3 regions of the Alteromonas sp. W364 genome follow, and region 2 is predicted to be linked to each of the others. Evidence: predicted binding sites of a transcription regulator. Region 2 holds the regulator's gene; each other region holds the start of a gene.
What was found. Region 2 encodes FNR, which switches genes on or off when oxygen is low (the NO sensors DNR and NnrR bind a similar motif). Its sites were predicted from a motif close to TTGATCTAGATCAA; they were not measured.

Region 1 (7,984 bases), on a different contig from region 2:
GCTCAAAGAACTGCCATTGCTGAACCTGCGCAAGTGCATATGGGTCGCTTGGTAATAAGCTCGTATTGTGTGCAAGGAAATTGATAATCGCGTTCGACTCACTCAGAAACCGACCATCATCTAATTCGAGAAGGGGGATTTTCCCCGCAGCATTCTTTGCCAAATACTCTGGGGTTTTTGTGTCCCCAGCCATAATGTCTACGTGAATCCAATCGTAGGGCAAGGAGAGTAAGTCGCATGTCAGTTTAATTTTATAACAATTACCTGATTTTATATCACCGTAAATTTTCATGCTTCCTCCAAACCTAAATCTGACCACACCGCGAACTCATTACCGCTGGGCTCTAAGAAGTGAAAACGTCGTCCGCCCGGAAAAGAAAAAATAGGCTTGACGATGTCACCGCCAGATTCACTGACTTTCGCCATCGTTGACTCCAAATTATTGGAATAAAAGATGAGTAGCGCCCCGCCAGTTTCTTCACGTGTCTTCAAGTCAGCTTGATAGAAACCGCCATCTAATCCTTCATTTGAAAATGCCACATACTCCTCACCATACCAAGTAAAATCCCATGCAAAGGCTTTATTAAAAAATATGCTTGTGGCTTTTAAGTCGCGCGCTGCAAACTCGACATAATTCAACTTATCATGTTGTGGTGCAGACTCGTTTACACTTGTCATAAACTTCCCTCCATAAAAGAACCTTGATACTTGCATTTTTCGATAACAATTAATACCGTTGAGACCGGCTTAGACAGTGTAGCTTATTTGCACAAGCCTTGGCTTCACATCATTAGCTTGCTCTATAACATGGAAAATAATATGAGAAATCTAGTTCGTACCCTCAGCGCCACCGGCCTATTGATAGCACTTTCTTTCAACACCTTCGGGGCGGATGGACATGCAAAGCATGAGCAAGCAGCTTATCAAACCAGCATTAGCACCCCCGCAATATTAGATTTAAGTGCCGTTGAACAAGCACAGTTAATTGCAAAAGGAGAGTTAAGCTCTGAAACGTTAGTTGCTGCTTACTTAGCACGTATCGATGCCTTAGATCGCAAGGGACCAAAAGTACAAGCAGTACTATCCTTAAACCCAAACGCGCTAGCTGAAGCCAAACAGAAAGACAAAGATCGAGCTGAAGGCAATGCTTTAGGTAAGTTACATGGTATACCCGTGCTGGTAAAAGACAACGTGGAAACCAGCGAACTGCCAACAACCGCCGGTGCGATTGTGTTGGCTAACAATATAACCGAGCGTGACGCGCCCATTATCGCCAAACTCAAAGCCGAGGGTGCGATCATTTTAGGTAAAACTAACTTATCTCAATGGGCTAATTTCCGCTCAAACGACTCGGTCAGCGGCTGGAGTGCGTTAGGTGGCCAAACAAGAAACCCGCATAGCTTGGACAGAACGCCTTGCGGTTCATCATCTGGTTCAGGCGCAGCAATCGCTGCGCAATTCGCCTCCTTGGCAATTGGTACTGAAACCAACGGTTCCATTATTTGCCCAACTGCCATGAACGGCATTGCGGGCGTCAAACCGACAGTGGGCTTATTATCTCGCACACATATCGTACCTATTTCTGTGACGCAAGACACTGCAGGACCAATGACAAGAAGTATTGAAGATGCCGCACTAATGCTGTCAGTGATGGCTGGAAGCGATCCTATGGACTCGTACACGAAAGAAGCCGACTTGCACGCTAAAGATTATTTAAACGAACTAGGGAAAACACTCAAAGGCAAACGAATAGGCGTATTTAAAGCCGTGCAGGGTGACCATCCAGAAATCATTGAAGCCTTTGAAAATGCTCAGCAGATCATGAAAGGCTATGGTGTTGAACTGGTTATGATTGAAGCGTTCGATACACCCGAAGGATTCTGGGGAAAGGCACTAGATCTTTTACTTATCGAATTCAAACACGAGCTAAATGCATATTTGGCTAACAGTGCACAAGCGGTGACTACACGCACATTAGCAGATGTAATGAAGTTCAATGACAGTAGTGAAAGAGAGCTCGCTATCTTCGACCAAAGCTTGTTTGTTCAGGCAGAAGCAAAGAATGGTTATGATGACGACTATAAAGAAATCAAAGAATTCTTAAGAGTCTCAACACAAGACAATGGCATCGACAAACTTCTGAAGGACCACAATGTAGACGCTATCATGATGCCGAGCCAAACACCTGCCTTCCTAATTGACCCAGTTTATGGTGACAGCTTTCCTGGAGGATTTGCTGGAGCGGGTTGGTTAGCCGCTATTGCGGGCTACCCTCAAGTGAGTGTTCCGATGGGCGACATGAAAGGTTTACCCATTAATTTAAGCTTCATGGGCACTGCTTGGGATGAAGCATTGCTATTAAACTTGGCCTACCACTATGAAAAAGCAAATAAAGCGATTCTCAAACCAAGTTTTGCAAATGGCGCTTATGAACATAAGCACTTTAAAGACGCTATGCGCCCAATAAAATAACAAAAAAGGGGTCAGTGTTAATTATTTTTTCGCGGTTTGTTCAGGTCCTTAATAATATAAACCTTCAAATGGCATGGATGCCATTTGGGAGCGGGCAGGATGCCGAAAAGCGTGTTTATATTATTAAGGGCCTGTGCAAATCAGAAAGAAAAAATAATTAACTCTGACCCCTTTTTTACTTTTTTAGTAAAACTATCTTATGATGGCTTTAATGCCCAAGCTGAGCAGTAGCCATTTGCATTCACAAGCTTACCTGGGAATGCACCACATGGACGCCATTCTTGACCATCTTCACCTTGAATCAATAGGCAGTTTGAACACTTCTTGCCTTCAACTTCAGACTTATGAACGTATTTAAGCGCCATAGCTGTCGGATCATCTAGTTTTAGCTTTTCTTGCGCGTTGGCATTTAATGCAACGCCACCCAATGTGAGGCCGATTAGAGTAGAGCCTGATAATTTTAAAAAGTCGCGACGATTAACGTTATTCATAATGCGTTTCCCAATTTGTAGACGAAAATAAAAATGATTCTCTTTTACACTGGCCCTTAAACGAAAAAAACTCGCCAAAAAATGACGAGTTTGCAAAGGGTGGTGCTTTTAATGTTTACCACTATTGATACTTATACCGAAAGTTTTTGGATCCATCTACAAAAACTATTCAAAAAATTAACTTTATTTGATCTAGCTTAAACTAGTATTTACTCATCGCGGCTAGATTGGTCATCCATTGGTAACTTAACCAAAATCCATACAATCACAGCAACAGCAACGATTGCAATACCGCAAACAATCAATAATTGGTCTAAATTCGGGATCATGAGTTCTCTCTAGCTTTTCCAGTTTTTATATCTAGGTGATGTAAGTTTTCATTTGGTTTTGCATAACTAAAGCGCCCCAAACGAGAAGTGGTATGATAAGAATCAAGACCTGATACAGCAACAGACTGGGCTGATTCAATATCCACATAGCCATCTTGACTGACCCACGTTTCGTTCAGAATCACTTCAACGACTTGCCCAATGACTAATTCAGTTTGATTGATTGCGAGTACCTGAATATCTTGCACCTGCATACCCAACTTGATTTGAGCTTCAAGTACATAGGGCGCTTTCACCTGTTCACTCATTTGTGGGCTTAAGCCAAGTTGTTCAAACTCACTCACATCAGAATCAAAACGGGCAGATGTATGATGCGCTTTTTCAACTAAGTCGGTGCAAATATGATTGATTGTATATTCACCGCTATCTTTAATATTTTGCAAGGTATCACGCGGTACCGTATGCGGTCGCATTATCATGCCGAGCAAGGGAGGATGGGCCCCAACATGGAAGACCGAACTCACGACAGCCAGGTTATCGATACCGTGTTTATCGGTGGTACCAATTAAGTTGCCACTTTTAAACCCTGAAAGTGAATTGATAAAATTTGCTCGCACTCGTTGCGGCATATTTTCAATGTCACTGGCGTTGAAAGCTTTTATCGTCATTTTATTCGTCATCTCGTTTGGCAATGATTTCAATACCAAAGCCATTGTCTATTATGCTTAGCTCTATAGGTGAGCAACAAATCTGACAATCTACAATTTGCTGCTGACCCACATCATTTTGTTCGTCTATCTCTAGATCGTTATACGTCATACAGTAAGGGCACTCAAACGTGGCTGCACTGGTTAAACTCATACGAACTACCTATACAAATTTACGTGTTTGATATTACTACGAGATGAATGCGTTTTAGGACGTGCAAAAACTAAAATGTTTTTCAAAATCGTAATCGTCACATATAACGTAACTTAAAATATGGAAAATAGAAGCCGAAGCCAAACCCGCAAATATCCTCGCCGAAGTAGTTTAGGCGAATGTCCCCTGTGTCATCGACAAACGCACCTAACCTTCCATCACTTGATCCCAAAAAAGATGCATCGACGCAACTATTTCAAAAAACACTACAGCAAAGCAGAGCTAGCTCAGGGCATCGATATTTGTAGACAGTGCCACAACGGATTACATCGACGCTTCAGCGAGATGGAGTTAGCCAAACACCTCAACAGCCTCTCGCTAATACAAGATAATCCAGAGCTGACCGAATATTTTGAATGGGTAGCGAAGCAGAAAATTCAGGTTGGTTGATTGTTCTCCCTGGTCTCACGCCATGACGCTTAGGTCGTTGGTACATTAATATCAATCTTTGTCTTAGCACCGCTAACCAAGTCATAAAGAGTTGCTTCTTTTTTCTCGTCAACCATTCGGATAACAAGTAAGACATTGTGATCAACAATTTCATAATTTTCGATATCTGAAAAAACGGTGGTGACATTTCTGCCGTCATAATCACTCGCCAATAGATCGATACTATCTTTGCGGTTCAGTTGCTTGTCTTTATTCGTATCGTCTTTCACAACGGTAAAGAGGTGTTTATCTAACTTGAATTGGCGATTGTAAGAGTCAATGTCTACCGTATCGTTAAGAAAAGTGTAATCGAGAATCAGGGAATTTTTGTCGAGTAAGGTTCTTTTATAACTGGCGCCTGTGAATAAGAAATTAACAGTTTCTAGATCCTCATAACCTCCGAAGCTGTTACTCATCATAGCTAACGGTTTTCTTAAATTGCTGACTTCTTTATCTTCTCTTGCGAGCCTGTTTGAACTTACCCTGAAAAGGAACACATCCTTATACTTGTTAACGAAACTTGTTTGGAGCTCGATAGGATATTCTTCCAATTCAGTTTCATCGACGAGTGCTATTGAATTGTGTTTTTGATAATCACTTTTGAAGATTTCTTTGGCGAGTTGATAGGCAAAAAAACCGACTATAATGATTAGCCCAGTAAATAATAGATATTGATTGGCTGTTTTAACGAAGTTGTTGATGCCATTTTTCATATATAATTAATCCCTTAATTCAGACATTGCCTTACAAGAGTGTAAACCCCTGCGGTGCTTTGGGTTGCTCGAAACGGTAGAGATTGACGTAAATGACAGCCGGTTTTTTCTGGCCTTCATAGGTAAGCTCATAACGATCTAGTAAACCACCACCGAGAGGCAAAGATGCATCCTCAAATTCACAACAGCTGCCGAGGCGCTCTACCTTCACCTTCTGCCCTTGTGGCCCAAGTAAGCTACTGAAATACTCAAAGTGTGCACCCTCGTATTTTGTTCCTCGCATAAAGCCACCCAGTTCAACCGGCTTTGATTCAATATAACCATATTGAGGATCTGTTGAGCTTGTCGAGAGATCACCTGTAAATTGGCTATTATTAGCCGTCGAGCTGCAACCATAAGTTAAAAATATCACTAAAACGGTGAGTAAATTCTTCATGCTAATCCTTGTTAATTTTCTTCGTCCAACCTGAAATCAAATTGTTCTTGTTTGTCTTTCTTTACTGCTAACACTTTATCTACAAATTCAACCGGGTCTAAGCTACCTTTTATTCCTTTCAGAAGCTCCACATGCAAGCGCATTTCTTTTTGATAAATGTTATGTGACTCTATTGCAGCGATCGACGGTTCCATTCTTGAATCTTTATCTAATAGCTCTTGGATTCGAACATCAGCTATTTCTAAACAGCGATCTAGTACCAACTTTGTCAATTGTATTTCCTTCGATTCGAGCTGCTCAACCATATAATAATGAGCAATGGCAGCGACCTGCGCGAGAGTTGCTTCAACCGAACCAAAATCATCAGAATCGGGAATTTCAACTTCAAGTGATGCACTCTGCCTTTTGTAGTCCGTATTAACGCCTTTCAACCAATTGTAAACAGCCGTTCTCGCGTTTCTCAATTTACCTGGGTTTCCCCAAGTTTCTGCTCTACTAAAACGGTCATAATAGCTACCGACACGATGGCAACATATTAGAGAGAGTGCGATCGCTTGCTTTAGACTAAACTCTTTTAGCGCGCTACGAACGGCACCCTCATAAATATTAGTATCCAACCTTAAGGCCCGATTGTACTAATAACAGCCAAAATCAAGGCTTAAAAAGCGCACAAACTTTGTTTCCCGCCGGATCGCGTAAATAGGCTAGATACAGGTCGACTTTGCCATTATTACGCAAACCCGGAGCATCTTCACAGGCTGTCCCGCCGTTCTCTAAACCGGCTTGATACCAAGCGTCCACTTCATCGGTTGATTTTGCCGCAAATCCATATGTACTGCCATTTGCGTGAGTCGCAGGCTGGCCATCAATGGGTTTTGTTACTGAGAAAACACCGGTTTTTTCGTACCAAAAACAACGGCCTTTATCATCAATGACACCTGGCTTGCAGCCAAGCACAGCGAAGATTGCGTCGTAAAATTTCTTTGATTCTTGAATGTCGTTTGCACCCAACATGATATGACTAAACATGAGCTTCCTTTGCGTATTCGTTTAAAGAAATGTTAGTAAAGCATACATTTGTAACGATTGTGAAGCATGCATTTATAGCATCCAAATCAGTACTGTATATTTACACAGTTATTTAGTATGCTTTGCGGCATAGAAACATTTAGCTTTTTGGATAACGTGCGCGACTTACCAACCTACTATTATCACACCCACTTTCATGAATTCTTGAAATTTGTGACAGGCCCATGTGCCTCATTATTAGATGAAGAGGATCAAACGTTCATCCAGCGCTTTCAAGCGCTCAGCAAAGACCAACAATGTTTAATCATTCGGTTCGTTAATCGTAAGTCGATATTTATTAAACCGAGTACGTACGTGTATGATGAAATCGATAACATTGATGATAATTTTTATCAGCTTTTTCAGGACAAATGGTTCAGACCTATTCAACGCAAGCATGCAGCGGAGTTTGTCGAGCATTTAACAAAAGCAGACATTCTTAGCCTATTGGAAGAAATCAATGTGTTGCTGGAAGAAGCCATCGAATATAAGAAATCGGCGCCGAAGTCGACGCTTGTCGATGTCTTGTTATCGGAAGTTAGCGCCGAACAAATTTGTGACAGCAGTATTGCTAGCGATTATTGGGAGGGCAATTTTGAGAGGCCCATTCATTACTTTTTATACCTCTATTTTGGTAATTTTCACGCAAAACTAAACCAGTTTTCTATGCGAGATTTAGGCGTCATGCGTACGCGTAAAGAACAAGCTCAGGTTTTAGCGCGTTTCGACAGCATAGACAGCGCAAAGAGTGCATTTAACCTGCACTTTCAACTCAACGACGTGCGCATTGCTTTGGCGAATTTCAAACACTCACCACCAAACGATCAAGTTCAAGGTCAAAAACATCAAGACGAGCACAAGGCTTATATCTTGGAGCAGCTATCCACTATGTGCTCTCCGATGGGTGACAAGGCCACAGAATTACATCAACGACTACAATTGTTACTTGCCAATGATCTACTGTCTTTCGATGCAACACATGCACTCGATGTTTTAGAAAATATTGGTTCGAGTGCAGCCAGCGAGAAATGGATCCGCGAAGCGTATAAACAGGGTCACACAGAGGCCGTGGAAGCAAGGTTAGAAAGTATTATCCAAGCACCTTTGTGTGAAGATCTCTTAGCC
Region 2 (7,984 bases):
TCGGTAATATCGATGCGGAAACAACTAAATATTTCAATTGGATAAGCTTAGTCCTTACGACTCCTGTGGTGTTATATGCAGGCAGTGTATTTTATCTCAGCGCAATGAAAGCAATTATGGCGCGAACGGTGAATATGGATATCCCGGTAACAATAGCTATTTTAGCAACCTATATCGCTGGTTTCTTTACGGTGAATAAACCGAATGCAGAGGTTTATTTTGAGTCTATTTGCATGTTCATCTTTTTCTTGTTGATTAGTCGTTTTTTGGAACATCGATCTAGACACAAAGCAACGCAGATATCTTCAAACATGTTAAAGCATATCCCGGTTACTGCCAATTTGTGGACAGGCAAAGAGACACGCTCCGTACTAGCAAAACAACTCAAAGTTGACGACCTCGTTTTGGTCAAGGCTGGTGAGATTATTCCAGTCGACGGATTCATTGTTGAGGGGAAAGCCCTACTAGATGAATCAATGCTTACCGGTGAGTTTGAGCCCGTAACAAAACAAGTTAACGACCCCGTGTTTGGCGGTACCATTAATCAAAATGGCGCTATCAAGTTGAAGGTAAGTAAAACCCTCAAACATGCAATGGTGAATCAAATACTTAGATTGCAAGAAACTGCCCTATCAAGTAAGCCCAAAGTGGCTCTCATTGCGGATAAACTGAGTCGTTACTTTGTGGTAGCTGTTTTAACGATTTCAGCACTTACCTATGCATTTTGGGCTTACCAAGGCAATGAGCACGCCTTTTGGATTACGATATCGGTACTTGTCGCAACCTGCCCGTGTGCACTAGGCTTGGCGACGCCATCTGCCCTTACATGCGCAATGGCTAGGTTAAACAAGCAAGGTATTTTGCTTAAACGAGCTGACGCTCTTGAGCAGCTTACTGAAGTTACCGACATTGTATTTGATAAAACAGGTACATTAACCCATGGTGAATTCACAATAGACAAGTCTTGGTTTGCTGATAACGAATCAGCGTCAATCGATAAATATCGAAGCATCGCAAAAAGTATAGAGTTGCAGTCTGAGCACCCTATTGCTAAGGCATTCGGATCATTAGAAACGCAGACTGATTTATTCGCCGTGGATGATTTGCAAGTAGTCATAGGTAAAGGCTTAAATTGTAAAATTGGAAAAAATCAATACCGTATCGGCTCTCCGAATTACATTCTAGGGAAGATTCCGGCCGAAGCGCTCAGTGAACAACAACGAAATGAACTTCAGGGGGCAAACGTACTCCTGAGTGAAAACGACACACTTGTCTCAGCATTCTGGTTAAGAGATAAGTTAAAAGAAGATGTGGTAGACGTCATCAAAGCCTTAGCTCCCTACGAGCAAACAATATTAAGTGGTGATACCTTACAGAATGTGACACATGTCGCTAACAGCCTAAATATTAAAAATACCGTGGCTGAACAAGCACCTGAACAAAAACTGATGTACATAAAACAACTTCAAGCAAATGGGCGCAGTGTATTAATGCTGGGTGATGGTATTAATGATGCACCTGTTTTAGCAGTGTCAGATGTTAGCGTCGCGGTGGGAAATGCATCTGATCTGGCTAAAAATGCGGCTGATGTTATTTTATTGAATCAAGACTTAGCCTCTCTATTACATGTCATCAATATGGCCAAACGTACTAAGCGAAAGATTAAGCAGAATATTGCGTGGGCGCTGTCGTACAACATACTTGTATTACCTTTTGCTATTGGTGGATTTCTAACACCTTGGATGGCGGCTCTAGGGATGTCGATAAGTTCTATTATAGTGGTGTATAATTCCACGCGTTTAATGCGCAACAGCTAGGAAGAAGCCGTGAGTATCATTTATGTATTGATCCCATTAGCCATTATCATCGTCGGAATTGCTATCGGTGTATTCTTTTGGGCAGTAAAAAGTAATCAGTTTGAAGACTTAGATCGTCAAGGGTACAGCATTCTATTTGATGACGATATCAAGTCAGAAAGTGCTGAAAAGACGAATGACGCAGCGGATAGCAACGCGAACGAACAACAGGCTGAATTAGCTAAAGACAAAAAAGAACCAAAGCGTTGAATCCCGATTTCAATCTATTAAGTGCATTTTTAATTGGGCTTGCTGGGGGGGTACACTGCATAGGCATGTGTGGCGGTATTGCTAGTGCTTTCACCTTTGCTATTCCGAAAAACGTTTCACAACTCCCCTATATCTGTGCCTACAACATTGGTCGTATATTGAGTTATACCGCAGCTGGCGCGTTAACAGGGTATATTGGCAGCATAATAAGCACCAGTGCGAATAACGCGTTCCCAATATTTCAAATAATTAGCATCGTGTTTATGGTGTTGCTGGCACTTTATATCAGTGATTGGTACAAAGGCCTTTCAGCAATAGAACGCCTGGGAAGCCATCTTTGGCGACATATTTCCCCGATTGGTAAAAAGCTTATCCCATTTAAAAACCCATTATACACAATAGCTTACGGGATGATTTGGGGTTGGCTGCCTTGTGGTTTAGTCTACTCCATGCTCAGTTGGTCATTGGCAAGCGAAAGTGTTTATCAAGGCGCTTCGATGATGTTGTTCTTTGGCTTGGGGACGCTACCTGCGGTCATGGCAACTAGCCTTGGTGCAGGTTTCTTACTGCCCATTTTTCAACATAAATACACTCGAAAAATGATTGCTATTCTACTACTTGCGTTTTCTTTGATCTTGACCTACGACCTTGTTACAGGTAATAATTGATCTGAAAATCATCAAAAAGAGTAAGTCATGGCAAAAGGTCCAGAACTCTCAATTCACTGCCAAAGTTGTAGCTTTAGTCATTTGTGTTTACCGGTTAGTTTAAACAAAAATGAACTTGATACCTTGGACGATATCATTGAGCGAAAAAAACCCCTTCATAAAAACGATAAATTAGTCCGTTATGGTGACAAATTCCATTCATTATATGCCGTACGTTCAGGTTCATTTAAATCTTATGTTAGTGATAAAGACGGTGTTGAGCAGATTATTGGGTTCCACTTCCCTGGCGATATTATCGGATTCGACGCATTGAAAGACGATAAGCATGGCAGTTATACCCAAGCGTTAGAAACTGCAATGGTGTGCGAACTGCCTTACGAGACCTTAGATGAGATGTCAGTCAGATTTCCAAAACTAAGACAACAAATCATGCGTTTCATGAGTGCTGAAATCAAACACGACCACGATTTGATGATGTTACTCAGTAAAAGAAGCGCAGAAGAGCGTCTTCTTCACTTTTTAAGTCACTTATCTCAGCGATTTGAAGAACGAGGCTTTTCCGCCAAGCAATTCAATTTATCGATGACGCGTAATGAAATTGGTAATTATTTGGGCTTGACGGTTGAGACTATTAGCCGCTTGCTAACCCGATTCCAAAAAGAAGATCTGATTAAGGTTGATGGCAAGTTAATCACTATTAGTGATTTCGACGGCATAAAGCAACGCCTTCCCGATATGGAAATAAACTTTACCCAAGTTTGTTAAGTTTATTATTCGCAAACTTGATCTGGGGCAATGTGGTTACTAGCACATTGCCCATAAATATCTACAATATACATAGATAACAACGTTCTGGAGAACACTATGTTTACTTGTAGCAAAATTTTAGCTGTCATTGACCCAAGCACAAAACAACAACCTTCACTCAATCGAGCTATTTTCCTTGCTGAAAAAACCGGCGCTAGCGTCGTTGCCCTATCCTCAATTTACGATAAGTCATATGACATGGCCGCGATCCTCACAAGCGACGAACGCTACGAAATGAAACAGGCAATGTTAGAACATGAATCGCTTAACCTAACTGCCCTGCTAAAGGAACTAACTACTGACGTTAACATTAGCACCAAGATTAAATGGCAAAAGAAGTTGCATGAATCCGTGGTGGAAACTTGCCAGGAAGAATCATGTGACCTGATTGTGAAATCCACTAAGAAGCATGGCATGTTAGCATCTAGTATTTTCACACCGAATGATTGGCATATTTTGCGCAACGCGCCTGTTGATGTGCTTTTGGTCAAAGATCATGAATGGACAAATAATGGTAAAGTCCTTGCTTCTATTGGTGTTTCAGCTAAAGATGATCAGCATATAAGCTTGAGTGATAAAATCGCTGAAACAGGAAATGAGCTAGCTAAATTGACGAACTCAACACTTCACTTGGCCAATTCTTATGCTGGCGCGCCTGTGCACATTGCCGTGGAAGTCCCGAATTTTGCGCCAGAAGTTTACAATCGTTCAGTACAAGAAAGACATACGAATAAGTTGAATGAGCTAGCCACGACTCATTCCCTTCAGGATGCTACGATGCATGTACTAGAGGGCTTGCCTGAAGATGTTATTCCTAAGCTAAGTAATGAACTGGACGCAGATTTACTGATAATAGGATCTGTTGGGCGAAGAGGTATTTCAGCAGCCCTGTTGGGGAATACTGCAGAAATGATTATCGATGCGGTTAATTGTGACACGCTCATCATAAAGCCATAAACAAACACCCTCGTTTTGTTACACAAAACCAAAGAGATGCCTAAATCGGGCATCTCTTTTCATTCCTTGTTTGCTTACCCAGACAACAAGCTTTAAAATGTGCGCCAAAGATTAGGTATGCGAGCATCATCCATACTTTTATAGGTCGGCACATTCACAGGCATACACAGTGGTTCAAACTTCAAACTTACCTAAGCAAAAATATAACAATGACAAACTCGTAAAGCGCATTCGCAGAAATGTGGGCAAAGCGATAGCAGACTATCAGATGATTGAAGATGGTGATGTTGTTATGGCTGCCATTAGTGGTGGCAAGGACAGCTTTGTGATGTTGGACATTTTGCTTAGTTTACAGCAATCAGCCCCGATTAATTTTGAGGTTATCGCCGTTAACTTGGACCAAAAGCAACCCGGTTTTCCAGAGGATATTCTACCGAGTTATTTGGAACAGAAAAATATTCCTTATTATATTATCGATAAAGACACCTACTCTGTTGTTAAGTCCAAAATAGAAGATGGAAAAACCACATGTGGATTGTGTTCACGTTTAAGGCGCGGAAGTTTATATTCCTTCGCTGAAAAAATTGGCGCGACTAAAATCGCCTTGGGTCATCACATGGATGATATGGTGGAAACAACCTTTTTAAACATGTTCTATGGTGCCAAGCTAAAATCCATGCCACCAAAGCTCTTATCAGATGATAAGCGCAACATCGTCATTCGCCCTCTAGCCTACTGCCGCGAGAAAGATATCGCTTCACTGGCTGCAATTCGAGAGTACCCTATCATTCCATGCAACCTTTGTGGTTCACAAGAAAACTTGCAACGTCAAAACGTGAAAGCAATGTTGAATGAATGGGATAGACAAACGCCTGGCAGAGTCGAGAATATCTTTAATGCTACAAAGAGCATTATCCCGAGCCAATTGGCTGATACCGACTTATTTGACTTCAAGGGGCTGCAAATAGACCGCAGTTCCGAACGTAAAGCGTATGACTTCAATAGTGAAGAAGTCTCTTCGACTAACATAGATGAATCTTTAGTGATTCAAATAGCAAACTTGTAAAAGGAATTTCATGAAAATTGGACTTGCATTAGGTGCAGGAGCAGCCAGAGGTTGGGCCCATATTGGGGTTATTCGCGCGTTACAGCGTGCCGGCATACAAATTGATGTCATCGCCGGATGTTCAATTGGGGCCTACGTAGGGGCTGCCTATGCCAGTGGTAAGTTAGACGAACTTGAAGCATGGGCAAACACCTTAACCGAATGGCAAGTTTTTAGATTACTGGGTGTTGGCTTTAAGCGTGGTGGTTTAGCAAGTGGTCAAAAAGTATTCGACAAACTTAAAGATGAGTTTTGTGCTGAACGCTTTGATGAGATGAATATACCATTTGCTTGCGTATCAACAGATTTGTACTCTGGGAAAGAAGTTGTCTTTAATCAAGGTGAACTTGGTGATTCTATTCAAGCTTCCTGCGCAATCCCTGCTCTATTCAGCCCAGTTCACCACCAAGGCCGCTGGTTAGTTGACGGCGCCGTCGTTAACCCTGTTCCGGTGAATCAATGCCGACAGCTAGGTGCTGATTTTGTGATAGCAGTAAATCTCAGTGCTGATTTTCGTCCTAGATTGATAGAAACATGTGAAAAAGAACATGAAGAGAATCAAAAGCGTACTGATGATTTACTCGATCGCGCTAGTGAAGGCTTTATGAAGAAGTGGTTTTCTCCGGAGCCTAAACCAAACAAGGCGACGCCTCCTGGTATTGTCAGTGTTATGAGTAGTTCGCTGGAAATCTTGCAAGCACGAGTGACACGATCTAGGTTAGCAGGCGAGCCACCTGACATTTTAATTGAACCACAGCTGAGAGATGTAGGCATCCTCGAGTTTCATAGAGCGATTGAAGTAGCAGAGAAAGGGAGTCAGGCGGTTGAAAGACTATCCGAACAACTACTTTATCAATTAGGCATGGACAAAGTAGCTGCTGGTTTAAAAGAGAAGCACTAGAAGGTCTATTTTAACAGGAGTCACTACGCTAACGGGAATGAAGGTGCCAAAGGCAATGAGTTCCCTTGCTAACTAGCCTTAAGCGTTATTACTTAGTAGCTATAGCGGTTATGCGTAACGGCTTTCGCTGTAATCTAAGGCCCCTTTCATTTTCAAACCACTCGTCATTTAACATCAAGGTGCCTTCACTTACTCTTTCACCCGTTTTAGTTGCTTCGCTTAGGTTTGTATCTTCAAATTGAAACATTAGACCACTTACGTTGGGCATCATAAACGACAGAAAACTTCCCATTTCATTGAAGAAGGCTTCGTATTGCTGGTACAGAAAGCTTAATTCTTCGAAAGTATAGTTCTCTTTTAAGTATTCAGGTTTTGTTTCCAACTGAACTGAAATGTCACATTGGTTTGACGGTTCTTTGAAGTCTATGACTACCTTTGCATTAGCAAGATTAAGTGCCTTTTCTGATTGAATCGTAAAGCGCTGCTCTTTGCTCACTTTCAATGGCATTTGCTTTTTTTCGGTGCTAATCCGAGCTGAATTTATATGACAAAGCTTACCATTTTGTACATAAGTAAAACCGAAAGCGAATTGCAGGGCCTGTGTATCCTCATTGTCTAATTTCTTTACATGACTATAGAATGTCTTGTAAGCGACTTCGACTTCATCTGCCAGCGCAGGAGAAGCGATAAACGCGCATCCCAATGCTAATACAGTCCCAACAATTGCTTTCTTCATTACATCAAATCCTGATTTGTTCTTATCATATGTTTAAGCTCAACGACATAGTCGTCACCACGCTCGGAATACTTGGTCAAACCTTCGGTAAGCGCCGTGGCTGATATTGGTTTCATTTGGTCACGTAATTGCTTTCTGATTGCACGCATCTCTTTATATGCATCATGTCGATTTAAATTTCTCAAATAGGTGTACATACCTGTCGACAAATCATCAAACTTAGCCACTTCATGCGCAGCGCCATCGTTACGTCTTTTAGGAACAAAGCCACAGCCTTTCCTAAAACACCACAATCCAAAAAAGTTATAACCTTTTCTAGCAAACCTCGATGTGCCCCAAGCGCTTTCATTCGCAGTTTGAACGAGTACTAATTCTACCGGAACAATGTCGATACGCGTTAAAAGTTTGTCAAAAACGAGTTCTAGATCATCATTTTCCTCTACTCTGTACTCCTTCATAAGCCAAAGAAGTTCTTCCATTTGGTTTTCGGTAATTTGCTCTTCTGCAATATGTTTAGCACGGAGTCCATGAACGAACTCTCGTTGTAGCAAAATGTGGGCATTCTGTGTTTCAACCTCAGGACGGAGATAGGAAAAAAACGCCTTCTTTTTTTCTGTGGTCTGTTTAATTTCTGCAAAGTCGGGAATGGCTTGCTTGGCACTCACCGATTGTGGGATTTCTTGAATTTCAGATTTTTGGGGTTGTAAAAAATAAACAGAGAATACAACAAGAAGCAAAACCGTA
Region 3 (7,984 bases), on a different contig from region 2:
GTAAAAGCAGACACAGTTAAGACGACGCCAGCGAAGGCCGCGCCCGCTGTAAAACCAGCAAAAGCCGCAGCGAAGAAAGGGCCAGCAAAAACGGTAACAAAAACAACGGCACCAAAGGCTGCTGTCAAACCAGCACCGAAGCCTGTTGCCACCTTAAGCGCAGATGAAGTTAAAGCAACGCCGAAAACAAAAGCGGCGCCTGTAAAGAGTAGTAAAGTTGACGCAAAAACCACCGCGACGACAACAAAATCGACTAAATAAGTTAGTCAGCGACCAAGTAATTAGTTTTTTAAATTAAATCGGAGATACATCATGTTAGAACAAATGAATGAACAACTTAAAGAGTCGATGAAGCCAGTAACTGAACTAGCAACATTGAACATGTCTACACTTCAAGCATTAGCAGAAAAGCAAAATGCTCTTTTCTCTACACTATTGAGTGGTGGCGTTTCTTTCGCTGAAACAGCGAGCCAGCAAAAAGACGTAATGAGCCTTGCTGAAACTCAAAAAGCTTACTTAGAGTCTTTACAAGAAACCGTAACAGACGCTGCAAAGGAAACTTACACTATCGTTTCTGGCGCACAAGCAAAAGCAGGCGAAATGATGAAAGGGATCAGCGAAGAGCTGAGCTCAAAAATGACAGCTGCCGCTGCTGCAAAATAAAGTAAAGCGTTATATCTTTGTTGCTATCGAGCAGAAAGAAAACCTTTAACAAAGCTCCAATCGCAAGGATACAGAGGATCTTAGTGGTTGGAGTTTTTTTATCCCTCAGAATTACTTTTTATACTCACAGCAAAATAGAAGAACTTATAATATCGTGGGTGATTATACAAAGTGCTATTCTGAAGCAGAGGAAATTAAATGAATTATCAAGCGTATGACTATTTGGCCCGTGGTGGTCAACTAATGAGTGAAGGCTTTGGCTTAATGAATGACATTGTCTCTCACCCAAGCAATCCTTTTTCATATACTTGGACTGGCCGCATTGCCAGCGCTACTCTAGAGACAGCAATCAGAGTGACTCAGCGCTATGACAAACTCGGATTTAACATAGATTCTGTCGACGTAGACGGTAAAACAATTAGCGTCAATGAAGAAGTCGTTATGAACCTACCCTTTTGCAACTTGATTCATTTCAATCGCAGTGGTCAGGTTGCAAAAGACAAAGTGCTATTAGTCGCGCCTCTTTCAGGGCATCACGCCACACTGCTTAAAGGAACGGTTGAAGCTTTGCTGCCTGAACATGAAGTGTATATTACTGATTGGCTAGATGCTCGTGAAGTACCTCTAGAAGCGGGCCCTTTCTCCTTCGACTGCTATGTAAGCTACCTTATCGAGTTCCTAAACCATTTAGGTGATAACTCGCACATGATTGCTATCTGCCAACCGACGGTGCAAGCATTAATCGCCACTGCAGTGATGGCTGAAGAAAAAAATCCAAATACGCCCAAATCCTTAACATTGATGGCAGGGCCAATTGACACGACAAAGAATCCAACACGAGTGAATGAGTTTTCACATGAGCGCCCAATGACATGGTTCAAAAATGTTGCCATTATGAAAGTGCCAGTAGGCTATCCTGGTGAGGGCCGTCAAGTGTATCCGGGCTTTATGCAACTCGGCGGCTTTATTTCGATGAACAAACAAACACACATGAAAAAGCATCAAATGTATTTTCAAAACCTGTTGTTTGGCGAAAAAGAAGACGCAGATCGTTTTAGAGCGTTTTATGATGAATACATGGCAGTTCTCGATATGCCTGCAGAGTTTTACCTAGAAACGATTGAACGCGTATTCAAGAACAATGAATTAGCAAATAATACAATTACCTATGCAGGTAAGCCCGTCAACTTTGGTGCGATTAGAGATACAGCACTACTGACAGTGGAAGGCGCTGACGACGATATATGCGGTATCGGCCAAACTGAAGCGGCACAAGATTTATGCACTAATGTACCAAAAGACAAGCGCAAACATCATTTACAACCCGGAGCAGGGCACTACGGTATTTTTAGTGGTTCTATGTATCGAAAAAACATTCGTCCCCTCGTCACTGAATTTATCGATAAATACTCCTAGGCTCACGCGAAATACGAGTAAAGGAATAGGAATTTACTTTGCTCATTAACAATAAAAGTTCGTAAAAGCAGTGCATTACCAAATAGGGTGATGCACTTTTTTGTTTTTTGATGGTCACAAAAGGTAATTACTGATAATTTATTGTCATTGGTAGTTATCACATAAACAAGCTGAAACCCGATTCGAGAACCAATATTTCCTCATACAAATCATAATCACAGTGGACCAAAGGAATGACGAAAAACATCAATAAATCTCTTCAGTACTACCTTTCTGTCTTCATCGTCGCCAATGCAATCAGCCTGTCTAGTTTTGGCGCAACGGCACAAACTATCGTCGATGAGAACGCAGAAGCGATAGACTTCGAACAATGCAAAGAAACACTGGCCATCACTGCAGAAGAAAAAGGGGTCAGTGTTAATTTAATCCAAACTGAAATCCCTAGACTTAAACACATTCCAAAAGTACTTGAATACGATCGAAATCAGCCTGAGTTTGTGCAGACGTTTCCGAGTTACTATAGCAAGCGTGTAAACGACTGGCGCATTGATAAAGGCAAAGCCGCACTCAAAGAACACGATGAATTTCTAAAAGAGTTGACGCGTCGATTCGGCATTCCAGGTCATTATTTGTTAGCCTTTTGGGGATTGGAAACAAATTTTGGCAATTACAAAGGTAAGATGTCTACACTAGACTCCCTGGCAACACTCGCCTGTGATCCTCGCAGAAGCGAATACTTTACCGGTGAGTTGATATTGGCATTGAAACTGATGGAACGCGAATCACTCAATAAAGAACAGATGATCGGTTCATGGGCAGGTGCAATGGGCCATACTCAGTTCATGCCGACTGCGTATATGAAATATGCCATCGATGGCGATGATGATGGAAAAATCGACCTTTGGAACAGTGAAAAAGACGCCCTAGCATCAGCCGCAAACTTCCTCGCTAACTTAGGTTGGAAGCCTGGCCTGCGCTGGGGAAGAGAGGTCACACTTCCAGAAGCATTTGATTATTCAACGCTAGGAAGCGATAAGAAAGAAATCTCACATTGGACCGCAATGGCACTGACTAAAACAAATGGCCAGAGCTTAGGGGAATCATCGATACCCTCAAAACTCATCATTCCCGCTGGCCATCAGGGTCCTGCATTTTTGGTATATCATAACTTCGATGTCATTCTGCGATGGAATAATTCTGAATTCTACGGCATTGCAGTGGGTCAATTGGCAAACCGTATTTTGGGTAACGATGAACTGAGTAAAGCACTCCCTGACTTACCTAGCTACAGCGTTTCACAAATGGCAAATATGCAACGAAAATTGAACGCGCTGGGGATTGATGTCGGCGGGGCTGACGGCATTATTGGTCCTGCGACACGCTCAGGTATCAGTCAGTTCCAAGCTAAACACGGTTTGGTTGCCGATGGTTTCCCATCGAAGGAAACCTACACTGCTATCATGAACACCCAATAGACTTTATCAGCACTTGGTTATATGTGCATAGAAAAGAGGCCATAAATGGCCTATCTTCGGTTCAGATGGGTCTCTATCCAAGCCAAGTAGGCTTAGTACATGTGTTGACCACCATTGATAGACAAGGTTGAGCCTGTAATAAAACCGGATTCGTCATCAACTAAAAAAGCCACGCTGTTAGCAATATCTTCAGGTTTACCTAGACGCCCAACTGGGATTGTCTTTATGATTTTAGCTAACACGTCCTCAGGCACCGCTCGCACCATATCAGTGTCGACATAACCAGGTGCAATCGCATTCACGGTAATGCCTTTACCAGCGCCCTCAAGGGCTAGTGCTTTGGTAAAGCCGTGAATACCCGATTTAGCAGCAGCGTAGTTCACTTGACCATACTGACCCGCTTGGCCGTTTACCGATCCTACGTTTATGATGCGACCAAATTGACGCTCTCTCATTCCGTCAATCACCGCTCGGCAAGTATTAAAACAAGATGCTAAGTTAGTTTGAATAACAGCATCCCATTGTTCAAAACTCATTCTGTGCATTGTCCCGTCGCGCGTAATCCCTGCATTATTCACTAGAATATCGATATGCCCGTAATCATTTTCGATTTTTTCAATAGCGGCTGCCGTTGCTGTAAAATCTGACACGTCGAATTTTACTGCGGGAATGCCGGTGCGCTCGCTAAATTCAGCCGCCTTCACGTCATTTCCGCCATAGTTCGCAATAACTTTGTATCCTTTATTGGCTAATGTTGTACAAATTGCTTCGCCTATACCACGAGTCCCGCCTGTTACTAATGCTACTCTAGTCATATCCATTTCCTGTTTTGTTATTGCTAGCTATGTTTCCGAGACCTTTCTAGGCCGACTTCGACAAGGCAGGTGAATCCACCTCCCTTTTCATGCACACCATAATAGATGAGATGATTGTTTATAATACATACAATACATGACAAAAATGAGACTTTGGTCTATCCAGTTTTAAAACAGTAAAATAGCTTGATGTAGATCATCAACTTAAGGCGCAATCGGCATATTCCATTCACTTTGTGCATAGTTTTAAAAATACCTGTTCATGGGCGCTTTAGCGGCGTTATACTCGGTGGTATAAGGTGAATGATTGTTTGAAAAAAAGGAGTAAATGTGCAAAACACTTACCGTTTGGTGATTGATTGTCCTGACCAAACTGGACTCGTCGCAGCAGTATCACAATTTCTCACTGACCATGGTGCGAATATTCTCGAGGCCAACCATCATACAGATTTGCAGTTACAACGCTTTTTTATGCGCCATGAGATTGAAGCTGATTCGGTTCAACTCAGCCACAAAGCGTTTGTCGACGCTTTTAGCAAAATAGCGCAAGCGTACGATATGCGTTGGACCCTTAATAATTCAGACACTAAAGCGAAAGTTGCTTTGCTAGCGAGCAAAGAGTCCCATTGTTTAATCGACGTACTGCATCGCTGGCATACTGGTGAGTTGCAGTGTGACATCCCCTGTATTATTGCTAACCATGAAAAGATGCGCGAATATGCCGATTGGTACAAAGTCCCCTTTCATTATATTGATTTTAGCGATAAAAAAGTGGCGTTCGCTGAAATCGAAAGACTGCTCGACCATTATCAAATTGACCTAACCGTACTCGCGCGTTTTATGCAGATAGTTCCCGATTATTTATGTCAGAAGCTAGCCGGTAAAGCGATTAATATTCATCATAGTTTCTTACCTTCATTTGCTGGCGCCAAGCCTTATCAACAAGCCTACGAGAGAGGTGTAAAGCTGATCGGAGCGACATGCCACTACGTAACTACAGACTTAGATGAAGGCCCAATCATTGAACAAGAAGTACTGCGAATTAGTCATAGCGATAGTTCCTTAGATATGGTGAGAAAAGGGAAACGTTGTGAAGTTAACGCATTAGCCAATGGCATCCGTTATCACCTGCAAGATCGCGTCATCATTCATCAAAACAAAACTGTTGTTTTTGCATAACAATCGCCTCAACTAGCATGGCCTGAATACTTGCGTTACAAACGCGGTATGCCTACTATTGAGGCGACAAATGAAAATAGAGCATCAGATTCTATCCATCTCAAATAAGTAAAAAGGAAAACGACATGAAAAAAGTGCTACTAAGCCTATCAGCAATAGCGATGGCTTTATCACTTGCCGGCTGCTCAGAACAACCTACAGAGCAAGCCAAACCCGAAATCATCGAACAACAAAGTATTGAGAACGTACTTTTAGAACAATTTGCTGGCCCTTATGGTGGCGTACCCGCTTTTGAAAGCATGTCTCTGGCCGATTTGAAACCTGCTCTAGAGAAAGGCATGGAATTGAATCTCGCTGAAATTGATGCGATCGCGAACAACCCTGAGCCACCCACTTTCGAAAACACGATTGTCGCTATGGAGCGAGCAGGCGACGAGCTTGGCCGAGTGTTCACGTACTGGGGCATATGGAGTTCGAACATATCCTCACCTGAGTTCAGAGAGATACAAAAAGAAATGGTGCCGGTCATCAGCGCATTTTCTTCGAAAATCACCCAAAACGAAAAGTTATTTGAACGCGTAAAAGCGGTTTACGAAAGCGACGAGTTAAAAGCACTCGGTACTGAAGAACAACGAGTGACTTGGTTAACTTATAATGGTTTTGCCAGAAACGGGGCAACCTTGAACGCGGAAGACAAAAAGCGGTACGCCGAGATAAACCAAGAGCTTGCGTCATTGCAAACACAATTTTCAAGTAACATTCTTGCCGATGAAGAAAACTACGTTCTATATTTGAATGAAGACCAATTGGCTGGGCTTCCAGAATCATTCGTAAAAGCTTCAGCAGGTATGGCTGAGAGCCGCGGTGAAGTAGGTAAATACGCGATTACCAATACACGCTCATCGATGGACCCCTTCTTAACTTACTCTGAGAATCGAGAGTTAAGAGAAAAAGTATGGCGCACCTATTACAGTCGTGGAGACAACGGTGATCAGTTTGACAACAATGAGTTAATCAAACAAATCTTAGCGCTACGCCACGAACGAATTAAGTTACTAGGCTATGATAACTATGCGCAATGGCGTCTGGAAGACCGCATGGCTAAAACACCAGAACGCGCAATGGCCTTAATGGAAAAAGTCTGGCCTGCAGCTATCGCACGTGTCGAAGAAGAAGTTGCAGATATGCAAGCTATCGCTGACGCGGAAGGTGCTGATATTACCATCGAGCCTTGGGATTATCGCTTCTACGCTGAAAAAGTGAGAAAAGACAAATACTCACTCGACTCTGACGAAGTGAAACAATACTTGCAACTAGACAAACTGCGCGAAGCGATGTTTTATGTTGCCGGCCGCCTATTCAACTTTGAGTTTACGCCAGTGGCTGAGGGTAAAGTACCTGTATTTCATCCAGACGTGAAAGTATGGGAAGTGAAAGACAAAACAAGCGGTAATTTAGTTGGATTGTGGTACCTAGACCCATTTGCAAGACAAGGTAAACGCTCGGGTGCATGGGCAACGACCTATCGTAGCTACACTACCTTCGACGGAGAGAAAACCGTACTGTCTTCGAACAATTCAAACTTCGTGAAAGGTGCGGATGGTGAACCAACACTGATCTCTTGGGATGACGCAGAGACGTATTTCCATGAATTTGGTCATGCCTTACATTTCTTATCTGCCGACGTGAAGTACCCCACTTCGCACTCTGGTGTGCGTGACTACACTGAATTCCAATCACAATTGTTAGAGCGTTGGTTGACCACAGATGAAGTCATCAATACATACCTAGTGCACTACAAAACGGGTGAGCCGATTCCTCAGGAATTAGTTGCTAAAATTAAGAACGCCTCAACCTTCAATGAAGGCTTTAAAACGACAGAGTACATGTCTTCTGCCATTATGGATTTGCTGTATCACACAACCGATCCAGCTAAGATTGAGCCTGATAGTTTTGAGCGTGAACAATTAACCCGTTTAGGTATGCCAGAAGAAGTTGTTATGCGTCACAGAACAACTCATTTCGGTCATATCTTTTCAAGTGAAGGCTATGCGTCAGCTTATTATGGGTATATGTGGGCAGAAGTATTAACATCGGATGCTGCAGAAGCCTTCGCAGAAGCACCAGGCGGCTTTTACGATGAAGAAGTTGGTGCACGTTTAGTTAAGTACTTATTCTCTGTCAGAAACGCAATGGACCCAGCTGAAGCCTATCGTATGTTTAGAGGGCGAGACGCGAAGGTTGAAGCTCTGATGCGAGATCGTGGATTTCCTGTGACGTCCGAAGAATAGCCATCAGGCTCATCGTGCGATAGTCACCGAGCGATAGTCTCATCCAGCGAAAATAGAAGGCCATATAATCTAACATGATATGGCCTTTTTTATGTTTCGAGAGCGCTTATCGGCAGAAAAAACTGCGCCGTTTTTATCAAGGGTA

Region 1: a site for FNR is predicted at 3,151-3,164, ahead of RM556_RS16435 (high-potential iron-sulfur protein). Genes of this name have one in related genera too.
Region 3: a site for FNR is predicted at 4,556-4,569, ahead of phbB (acetoacetyl-CoA reductase). Genes of this name have one in related genera too.

Annotation. Positions count from the first base shown of each region.
Region 1 covers NZ_JAVRID010000012.1:52,698-60,681, reverse strand. Annotated here, with positions in the region: gene RM556_RS16450 (glutathione S-transferase family protein) at 1-292, opposite strand, end outside; gene RM556_RS16445 (VOC family protein) at 289-678, opposite strand; gene RM556_RS16440 (amidase) at 820-2,472, shown strand; gene RM556_RS16435 (high-potential iron-sulfur protein) at 2,670-2,963, opposite strand; gene RM556_RS16430 (flavin reductase family protein) at 3,289-3,960, opposite strand; gene RM556_RS16425 (CPXCG motif-containing cysteine-rich protein) at 3,962-4,153, opposite strand; gene RM556_RS16420 (hypothetical protein) at 4,274-4,603, shown strand; gene RM556_RS16415 (hypothetical protein) at 4,633-5,355, opposite strand; gene RM556_RS16410 (hypothetical protein) at 5,387-5,791, opposite strand; gene RM556_RS16405 (DUF416 family protein) at 5,803-6,408, opposite strand; gene RM556_RS16400 (VOC family protein) at 6,443-6,820, opposite strand; gene RM556_RS16395 (exonuclease domain-containing protein) at 6,977-7,984, shown strand, end outside.
Region 2 covers NZ_JAVRID010000001.1:416,637-424,620, reverse strand. Annotated here, with positions in the region: gene RM556_RS01875 (heavy metal translocating P-type ATPase) at 1-1,817, shown strand, start outside; gene ccoS (cbb3-type cytochrome oxidase assembly protein CcoS) at 1,827-2,066, shown strand; gene RM556_RS01865 (sulfite exporter TauE/SafE family protein) at 2,063-2,734, shown strand; gene fnr (fumarate/nitrate reduction transcriptional regulator Fnr) at 2,762-3,499, shown strand; gene uspE (universal stress protein UspE) at 3,599-4,498, shown strand; gene ttcA (tRNA 2-thiocytidine(32) synthetase TtcA) at 4,668-5,564, shown strand; gene rssA (patatin-like phospholipase RssA) at 5,575-6,504, shown strand; gene RM556_RS01840 (DUF2987 domain-containing protein) at 6,593-7,240, opposite strand; gene RM556_RS01835 (glucosaminidase domain-containing protein) at 7,240-7,984, opposite strand, start outside.
Region 3 covers NZ_JAVRID010000005.1:8,577-16,560, reverse strand. Annotated here, with positions in the region: gene phaP (TIGR01841 family phasin) at 1-261, shown strand, start outside; gene RM556_RS09160 (phasin family protein) at 313-663, shown strand; gene RM556_RS09155 (polyhydroxyalkanoate depolymerase) at 862-2,079, shown strand; gene RM556_RS09150 (lytic murein transglycosylase) at 2,313-3,554, shown strand; gene phbB (acetoacetyl-CoA reductase) at 3,647-4,369, opposite strand; gene purU (formyltetrahydrofolate deformylase) at 4,700-5,548, shown strand; gene RM556_RS09135 (M3 family metallopeptidase) at 5,674-7,839, shown strand; gene RM556_RS09130 (3-deoxy-D-manno-octulosonic acid transferase) at 7,976-7,984, opposite strand, start outside.